3 regions of the Colwellia aquaemaris genome follow, and region 2 is predicted to be linked to each of the others. Evidence: predicted binding sites of a transcription regulator. Region 2 holds the regulator's gene; each other region holds the start of a gene.
The links. The regulator LexA, encoded in region 2, represses DNA repair genes until DNA is damaged. The targets are predictions, from matches to a motif close to TACTGTATNNNNATACAGTA.
Positions count from the first base shown of each region.

Region 1: a site for LexA is predicted at 1,152-1,171, ahead of mutS (DNA mismatch repair protein MutS). Genes of this name have one in related genera too.
Region 3: a site for LexA is predicted at 1,210-1,229, ahead of dinB (DNA polymerase IV). Genes of this name have one in related genera too.

Region 1 is NZ_BAAJLV010000002.1:561,694-564,944, reverse strand. Features, by position in the region: gene recA (recombinase RecA) at 1-483, opposite strand, end outside; partial or broken gene AC27HL_RS08860 (ATPase domain-containing protein) at 602-1,099, opposite strand; gene mutS (DNA mismatch repair protein MutS) at 1,444-3,251, shown strand, end outside.
Region 2 is NZ_BAAJLV010000009.1:98,698-101,948, reverse strand. Features, by position in the region: gene AC27HL_RS18115 (Ig-like domain-containing protein) at 1-1,518, shown strand, start outside; gene lexA (transcriptional repressor LexA) at 1,631-2,245, shown strand; gene coxB (cytochrome c oxidase subunit II) at 2,786-3,251, shown strand, end outside.
Region 3 is NZ_BAAJLV010000002.1:515,832-519,082, reverse strand. Features, by position in the region: gene AC27HL_RS08625 (substrate-binding periplasmic protein) at 1-9, shown strand, start outside; gene dinB (DNA polymerase IV) at 117-1,169, opposite strand; gene AC27HL_RS08615 (HupE/UreJ family protein) at 1,461-1,586, shown strand; gene AC27HL_RS08610 (HupE/UreJ family protein) at 1,550-1,915, shown strand; gene nqrM ((Na+)-NQR maturation NqrM) at 2,152-2,373, opposite strand; gene AC27HL_RS08600 (FAD:protein FMN transferase) at 2,453-3,251, opposite strand, start outside.

The sequences.
Region 1 (3,251 bases), on a different contig from region 2:
TCCGATATCACCTTCTATTTCTGCTTTAGGAGTTAATGCTGCCACTGAATCAACAACAATGACATCTACAGCTCCTGACCTTGTAAGCATGTCACAAATCTCTAACGCTTGCTCACCAGTATCAGGTTGTGACACTAATAATTCATTAATATTCACACCTAGTTTTTCCGCATAAATAGGATCAAGAGCATGTTCAGCATCGACAAATGCACATATTTTGCCATTACGCTGTGCCTCAGCAATAACCTCAAGTGTTAGCGTCGTTTTACCACTAGATTCCGGGCCATAAATTTCGATAATACGCCCCATAGGTAAACCACCAGCTCCTAAAGCAATATCTAAACCTAAAGATCCAGTAGAAATAGTCTCTACATCCATTGATCTATTTTCACCCAACTTCATAATTGAACCTTTACCAAATTGTCTTTCAATTTGATTTAGTGCTGCTGCTAAAGCTTTATCTTTGTTTTCAGTTGCTGACATAATTAAGAATCTCGTTCTGTAAGGGTTATTTAAATATTATTTGTATATACATTTAGAGAAATGAATATACAAATAATTTCTAACTAAAAGGTTATGCTACTAAGTCAAACCTAACATCCTGTAAGCCCATGTGCGAGTCGCCCATGTCACCCTCAATTTCAGCCTTTGGTGTTAGGGCTGCAACTGAGTCAACCACAATAACGTCAATAGCACCTGAACGCGTTAACATGTCACAAATTTCAAGCGCTTGCTCACCAGTATCAGGTTGTGAAACCAGCAAGTCATTGATATTTACCCCAAGCTTTTCAGCATAAATAGGGTCAAGTGCATGCTCGGCATCAACGAATGCACACACTTTACCATTGCGTTGCGCTTCAGCAATCACTTCAAGCGTAAGTGTTGTTTTACCACTTGACTCAGGACCATAGATTTCGACTACACGTCCTAAAGGCAAACCACCAGCACCCAACGCAATATCTAAACCTAGCGAGCCTGTTGAGATAGTTTCAACATCCATACTACGGTTATCACCTAACTTCATGATTGAACCTTTACCAAACTGACGTTCAATTTGGCTTAAGGCAGCGGATAATGCTTTTTCTTTGTTATCGTTCATTTTATGCTCCACAATGATTTAGGTGGTTAATTTGTTTTGATGACGCAAAGTATACTGTATAGTCGTACAGTATCAAGGTTTTTATCAAATTATTTTTTTTCTAACTAAAATCAAAACAATTGATACTTTTTAAGCGTTGAAAAATAACAACTTTTTAATAAATAGTAACTTTTTAAAATTTTCAGAAAAAAAGTTACTATTGCAATTTACAGTAGCTTTGTAAGAGAGCTTTTCCTGTATAGGCGTAACGATATTTGTAAAAAATAATAATATCTAATCGCCAGCCTTGTGGCATAATCTCTTCCACTAAATACTTTGATGAATTTACGAGTTTACACATTTCAATGACAACAATAACGCCAGATCTTTCCGCTCACACGCCAATGATGCGTCAATATCTCACCATCAAAGCAGAATTTCCTAATATATTGATTTTTTACCGTATGGGTGACTTTTATGAATTATTTTTTGATGATGCAAAAAAAGCATCTGATCTTTTAGATATTTCATTAACTGCTCGTGGAAAAACGGGTGGTAACGCAATCCCAATGGCAGGCGTTCCTTATCATGCCGTTGAAGGCTATCTAGCAAAGTTAGTGCAACTTGGTGAATCCGTCGCAATTTGTGAGCAAGTTGGCGATCCCGCTACCAGTAAGGGCCCTGTTGAACGTAAGGTTGTTCGCGTAGTCACCCCAGGTACTGTTAGCGATGAAGCATTACTTACCGATCGCCAAGACAATTTAATTGTCGCTGTTCATCAAACACAGCAAGGCTTTGGCTTAGCATATTTAGATATGACTAGCGGTCGCTTTGTATTAATTGAACCTAACACTGAAGAGCAAGTGTTAGCTGAACTTCAGCGATTATCGCCAGCAGAATTATTATACCCAGAGTCATTATCATCCAATAACATTATTGCTGGCCGTAAAGGTTTACGCAGACGCCCTGATTGGGAATTCGATCTAGAAACCAGTAAAACCCTACTTAACAAACAGTTTGGCACTAAATCGCTTTCAGGTTTCGGCGTCGATAATAAACCGTTAGGCATCGCTGCTGCCGGTTGTTTATTTCAATACGTGAAAGACAGTCAGCGTACGGCACTACCACATATTCGCTCGATTATTGCAGAAAATGCATCGAGCGCTGTTATTCTTGATGCCGCAACTAGGCGAAATCTAGAGTTAACACAAAACCTTCAAGGTGGCTTTGAAAATACTTTAGCAGCCATTCTCGATAAAGCAGCAACTCCAATGGGTTCAAGACTACTAAAACGTTGGTTACATTTTCCGTTAAGAGATCTCAGTACACTTAATAATCGTCAAAATGCCATTGAAGAGTTACTACAGCAAGATTTAAGCTTAGATTTACACGCTAGTCTAAAGCAATTTGGTGATATAGAGCGCATTGTAGCACGCGTAGCGCTACGCTCTGCACGACCTCGTGATTTTGCGCGTTTGCGTAATGCCTTAGTATTGTTACCTGAATTACAAAGCTTACTACAAACATGCCAGCAAGCGCATTTATCAAGGTTAAGCTCTCAATGCCAACCGTTGCCTGATGTTCAAAGCTTATTATCAAGTGCTATAGTTGAAAACCCACCGGTGTTAATTCGTGATGGCGGCGTTATTGCGCCCGGTTATAACCAAGAATTAGACGTACTACGCGACTTAAGTGATGGCGCAACTGAATTTTTAGCACAGCTTGAAGAGCGTGAGAAAGCTCGCACCGGTATTCAAACATTAAAAGTTGGATACAACAAAGTTCATGGCTTTTATATTGAAATTAGCCGCAGTGCTGCCAATGAAGTACCTGACGATTACATTCGTCGACAAACACTAAAAAACAACGAACGCTTTATAACCAATGAATTAAAGCAACATGAAGAAAAGGTATTATCGGCGCAGAGTAAGTTTCTCGCCTTAGAAAAGCGTTTGTATGAAGAGTTGTTCGACAAAGTTTTACCAGAATTAGAAAATCTACAATTGTTAGCACAATCTTTATCTGAAATTGATGTACTAAACACCTTTGCAGAACGTGCTGAGGCATTAAATTACGTAAAACCGATATTGCAAGAAGACAGCGGCATTAACATTGAAGCTGGTCGTCATGCGGTTGTCGAGCAGATGACCACAGAGCCATTTATTGCCAATCC
Region 2 (3,251 bases):
CAAGGTAATACAAGTCAAAAAGCCATCACTGTGACATTAGAAAGGAATGCGCAAACCAGTCAATCGCCGGTGATTTCTATGGCAACATCACAGCAAGTACGAGGTGGTGAAAGCATTGTTATTGTTGCAAATGTTCAAGACCCACAAGGAGATAATATTGTTCTTGAGTGGGATTCTGATGATATTGAAATAGCTTTTTCAGATAAAAGTGTGCTATCTCCAACCATTACTGTACCTGACGTTGCCAGTACAAGAGTTGTGTTATTAAGTTTATCCGCAACGGATAGTGATAATAATCGTAGTGAGAAAACGCTAGAGCTGACAATTACACCTGCGGATGATAATGAGGAAGCGTTTGTATATATTGAGCTGTTAGAACAGTTTGACACGTTATCGGGTGATACTACTGTGCTCAATGCGCGCTTAACGAGTAATGTAGCGTTAGACTCTATAGAATGGGATTTAACATCCTTAATGGTTTCAGATGCTATGACCGAAATTATTACAACGAATAATATTACAACGATGTCTGCTACGTTTACGGCGCCAATAGTTACTGAGTTAACTAAGTTTCCAATTAGTGTTGTCGCTATTACTGAGAATAATATTCAATTTACCAGCAAATGTCAGGTATATGTTTCAGCTGAAAGTTCACAAAATTTGGAAGTGTCGCTACCGAATAATATGGAAATAACCGAAGATAGCACTATATCGATTACTCCTACTATTGAAAGTTCACATAGTATTGATTCATATCAGTGGCAATGGACGTCTGATCAAGAATTGCACTTACTTACACCAAATAATAAAACTTTAAGCATCTCGGCACCTAGAGTCGAATCTGATATGAGTGGGCAATTGTCACTTACAGTCACGATGGGGCAGCTTAGCAAAACTGTCAGCGCTGAATTAAAAATTAAAAATGATATAACATTGAGTGAAATGAATTACACCATTTCACGACTTGTTGCAGTGAAAGGGCAAGCCATTAACTTTAATGTGATAACCGAAGATTATGAACAGATTAAAGAGTGGTATTGGGGTACCTCGGGTGTTCAAGGTGTTAAAGTTAGTGATTCGAAGCAGCACTTTGAAGTTATCGCTCCAGGAGTAAGTGGCCAGCAAACACTGAGCATCATTTACCGTGCTAAATTAGTCGACAATTCTGAAGTCCTTAAAACGGCTAATGTAACAATACTCTCTGAAGCTATCGCTAGAACATCTTTATCTTTAGATACTTCGGCAGAGATTGTTGTGCATGAGGGCGTTGAAACCCAAGTAAACTTAACCTTTACTGATGATCACGGTCTTGTAGATGCAATGTCTCTTGATACCACTAATACCAGCAATACTTTCGACGTAGCTGAGGTGATACGTACTGATGAAGGCATTCAGTTGAAGTTGCAAGTAGATAACTTTATCTTTGATTTTGAACATACTGATTACTTGTTCTTAAACGTTAACTATGGAGATTATCAATTACCATTTTTTATTAAAGTGAAAATGAAAGTTGATTAAAGTGTAATTACATTACAATAAATCATAACTTGCGTTTATTTACAGCCTGTATACAATGACAGTGATACTGTTTAAAAATACAGGCTGCCTAATCGTTGCTTAAGGAAAAAATATGCGCCCTTTAACACCCAGACAACAACAGATATTTGATCTGATCCGAGAAAAAATTTCTGAAACCGGCATGCCACCAACACGTGCGGAAATTGCTGAATTTTTTGGCTTTAAGTCGGCTAATGCCGCAGAAGAGCACTTAAAGGCACTTGCTAAAAAGGGCTATATAGAAATGTTGCCAGGCACTTCGCGCGGTATTCGTTTAGCAGAAGAGTTTGCTGAAGAAGAAGGTTTACCTTTGATTGGCCGAGTTGCTGCTGGTGAACCAATTCTTGCGCAAGAACATGTTGAAGAGCATTACAAAATTGATGGTAGTTTATTTCACCCAGCAGCCGATTATTTACTACGCGTAAATGGCGAAAGTATGAAAGACATTGGTATTTTGGATGGCGATTTGTTGGCGGTACATCAAACTACCGATGTAAAAAATGGTCAAGTGATTGTTGCACGGGTCGAAGAAGACGTAACAGTTAAACGCTTTAAACGCGAAGGTAACCTTGTTTATTTGCATGCTGAAAATGAAGATTTTTCACCAATAGAAGTTGATTTAACCTCGCAACATTTTAATGTTGAAGGTATTGCGGTTGGTGTTATTCGCGCTGCTGACTGGATGTAAATTCTATTTTTATTTCCTACTATCAAGGTTAACTTTTGTTTTATTATTGTGCAGGTTTCTAAAGGTGCTTACATTTTAAACCTGCACTTTCCCTTCTTTAAGTTTGTTTCCTTTCTTTAAGGTTTGTTTTTTAAGAATAATTATCATTCTTACTCCTGAAACGCTCATGTAGATTGTTTTTTATACGATTTTGGTGAGGAGCTTTTATTAAATTTTCGGTATGATGATCACATGCTGAATAAAAATTAAACATACCTCTGAAGCCTTTAAAAATGCACGAAAATCCCGATTTAGGGTTATTACTCTATTGTATTTATTAGGTTTTATTATTTATGCTTTTTAAATTTTAAATTGACCCAGATCAAGTTTTAAGTAATTCTAGTCTAGAAAACGTACAAATATAACAATAGGGCGCAATTGATGGTTGTTCAAAATTGCACCGCTTAAATAATAATAAATGTATGAGCAAAATCACTGGTTTATCACAATAAATTAAAGATTAACTGCTGTTTTTGCCTTAAAGGGTGAAGGAGATGTCGAGTGAAAAGACGTAACCTAGGTTTGCTGTTGCTAGGGGGCTTGTTATCTAGTTCAGTTTGGGCAGATATGCCGCTGAATTTGACCAAAGGTGTTACGGACGTTAGTAGAGACGTATATGATTTACATATGTTGGTGCTCTACATCTGTACGGCTATTGGTGTTGTGGTATTTGGTGCCATGTTTTGGTCTATGGTATTCCACCGTAAATCAAAAGGGGTTAAACCAGCAACCTTCCATGAAAGCACAAAAATTGAAATTCTCTGGACGGCAATACCTGTCGTTATTCTAATCGCCATGGCAGTGCCTGCAACGTACACGCTCATCGAAATGGAAAATAATGATGACGCCGATTTAACCGTGCAAATTACTGGTTCACAGTGGAAGTGGCATTATAAATATTTTGATCAAGATATTGAGTTTTATTCAGTACTTTCGACTCCTAGAGAGCAATACGAAAACCTTGACG
Region 3 (3,251 bases), on a different contig from region 2:
CTAGCATAATAAATATTAGTGATTATTTAAAAAGTTACCGCAACTTTTTACTTTTTCTGAATTTTATAAATTTAACCAAGCTAAAATCACTCAAATACTTACCTATTCCTATCGAATCAAAACAGTGGCAATTGGCTTTGTTGCTCATTACAGTCTTTGTTTGAAAAACCTAAAGAAAGCCCAATTAAGCGAACTTTTCTATTGTCAGAACGGGTCATAGCTCGTTGCAACAGTTCAATAAAAACATCTTCTCGACATTCGCTAGACTGCACATCAACCGTGGTTTGCTGGAAATCAGCAAACTTAATTTTCACCGTTTGCTTGGCAATAATGCGATCAGAATGTTTTTCCAAGCGCAGTAGCAGCTTGCTAAATAAATTACTGAGTACTTGGCGACATTGCGCAATTGAATCAATATCCTCTGCAAGCGTGGTCTCAATGGCTAATGATTTTCGCACTCTTTCTGTTTCAAGCGCCCTTTGATCTATGCCAAAACTTCGCATATATAATGAATTAGCGAACTTACCAACAATAGTATATAGCTTTGCAACAGAGCTAGCTCGAATATCTGCACAAGTTTCAAAGCCAGCCGCCAACAACTTTTCACCTGTTTTAGGGCCAATACCGGGAATTTTTCTCAGTGGCAATTCGGCAACAAAACTGTCAACTTGCTCTGGTGGAATAACACATTGCCCGTTAGGTTTGTTTTCATCACTGGCAATTTTTGCTAAAAACTTGTTTGGTGCAACTCCTGCAGAAGCCGTGATGCCTAATTCTTGAAATATCTCAGCACGAATTTTTTCAGCAATTAACGTCGCACTACCCGCACAATGTTCAGAGTCTGTCACATCAAGGAAAGCTTCATCTAAAGATAGTGGCTCAATAATATCGGTATAACGCAGGAATATAGCTCTAATTTGCTGAGAAACTTGCTGATAAACTGACATACGACCGTCGATAATAACTAAATCGGGGCACAAGGCTTTGGCTTTACTGTTAGGCATTGCTGAACGAACACCAAATTCACGTGCTTTATAATTACAAGTACACAAAACACCACGAGCACTATTGCCGCCAACAGCTATAGGAATATCACGTAACGCTGGATTGTCACGCATTTCAACGGCAGCATAAAAACAATCCATATCAACATGAATTATTTTTCTGATTTTATTCTCTGCCTCTTGCACTTTTGTTAAGCCCACACCGAACTGTATATAAAAACAGTATATCGTTTTTAATAATAGACACAAGCAGATTTTTATCGTTAAAAAGGCAAAGTTTTAGTAAAGGCTATACCATTGCTGAACTTGAACCTACAGGAATTAATGCACATTCATTTGGGGCAATAAGTGATTATATCATACAAGGTTTTGTGCATATTCTGACGAGGCATTGACCATATTTTATTTGTTTTAGCACTATTTTTGTTTGCTAAAAATCGTTAAAGCCTTGTTTGGTTGGTACCCGCATTTACACTGGCCTATACCATTACTTTAATGTTAGGTATTTATGGCGTAGTCAAATTACCGAGTTATGTTGTTGATCCATTAATTGCATTTTCTATTATTTTTTTGTCGCTTTAGAAAACAACTTTCGGGAAAAATCACAAGCTATCGGACATAATCACCTACCGATAATATTTGCATTTGGTCTATTGCATCGCCTAGGTTTTGTTTCAGTTTTTCGAGATGTAGGGCTACCAGAAAACCAGTACGCATTAAGCCTAACCTCATTTAATGTTGGCGTTAAATTAAGCCAGCTTAGCGCGATCTTTATCGCATTTTTATGTTTAGCGCCAGTTATGAAGAAAGCTAGTAAAAAGCTTAAATATCGCGATTGCCATCGTAGCGGGATATTGGTTATTAGAACGTTCGTTGTAAAGTACAATATTAGCTCTTTCATATCGACATAGATGGAGCTATTAATGCCGTGGCGGCAAAAATACCGAAGAATGTCTATATGATCGCAACATACCATTTATCGATGTGCGTGGCCGCAATAAATGCCGTGAAGCCACCTATGGTTAGAAGCTGATTGAATAAGTGCGCTCCTGTGCATAAAAAAAGGTGAGCTTAGCTCACCGTTTTTTATGCATTTATTTAATAGTGACTTAGTGAGGGTTCAACTCACTTAGCAAGCTAAAATTAATTAAATATTTTTAACGCTAATATCACCAACTTCTAAAGCGGCTTTACGTTCGCGCTCTTGGCGCTTTTCACAAGGATTATCGCAATCACAAGCTTTTTCGATACCGACACTTGCTAAACCACCACAACTACCAGCTAAGGTTTTCTTTTGAAATATATAACCTACTGCCATTGCGATAACAATAACGAGGAAAAATCCTAAGGTGATTAAAAACATAGCCATAATGATTACAAACCTATTTTATTATTGAAAATAACTAGTTAGAAGTGAATCTTCAATAAATGAAAAAAAAATTGCTAACCTACTTGAGGTATTGCATGAATTTTACCGTGCTTTGCTCAACAAAGCCATGATCTGTTTTCGCAATTATGTAAACCGCCAAATCATTAGCTTCTGCAAATGCCAAAGCTTGCTCTTCCCCCATTACCATCATAGCTGTTGACAAGCCATCAGCTGTCATAGAAGACGGATGAATAACGGTCACAGAAACAAGCTTATGATTGATTGGCTTACCCGTTGTTGGGTCTATGATATGTGAAAATCGTTGGCCATCAACTTCAAAATAAATTCGATAATCACCTGATGTTGCTACAGCGTTATCTTTTGGCACAATAATTTGTTGTACTGCTCGCTCGTTAGATAATGGTTTTTCAATAGCAACATGCCAAAGCTCTCCTGTGTGCTTAAAGCCCTTCAGGCGCATTTCACCACCAATTTCGACTAAATAATTGTTGATACCATTGGCTTCAATAAGCTCTGCAACTAAATCAACTCCATAACCTTTAGCGATAGTAGACAAGTCGACATAAAGTTCAGGAGTAGACTTACTTAAAAGGCCATTTGCAAAAGTTAATTTATCTAAACCTATTTTTGCTTTTGTTGCTAATAACAATTCATCGCTTGGCACTGTTTCAGGTCGGTAGCCCGGTCCAAAGCCCCACAAATTAACTAAAGGTCCAACGGTTACATCAAGCGCACCGTTACTAAGTTGCCCTAAACGAACGGCTTCTTTAATAACTCGAGCAAGTCCTTTAGAAACTTTAACAGGCTCAAGTGATGTTGATTTATTAAATTGTGATAATTCTGAATCAGCAATGTAC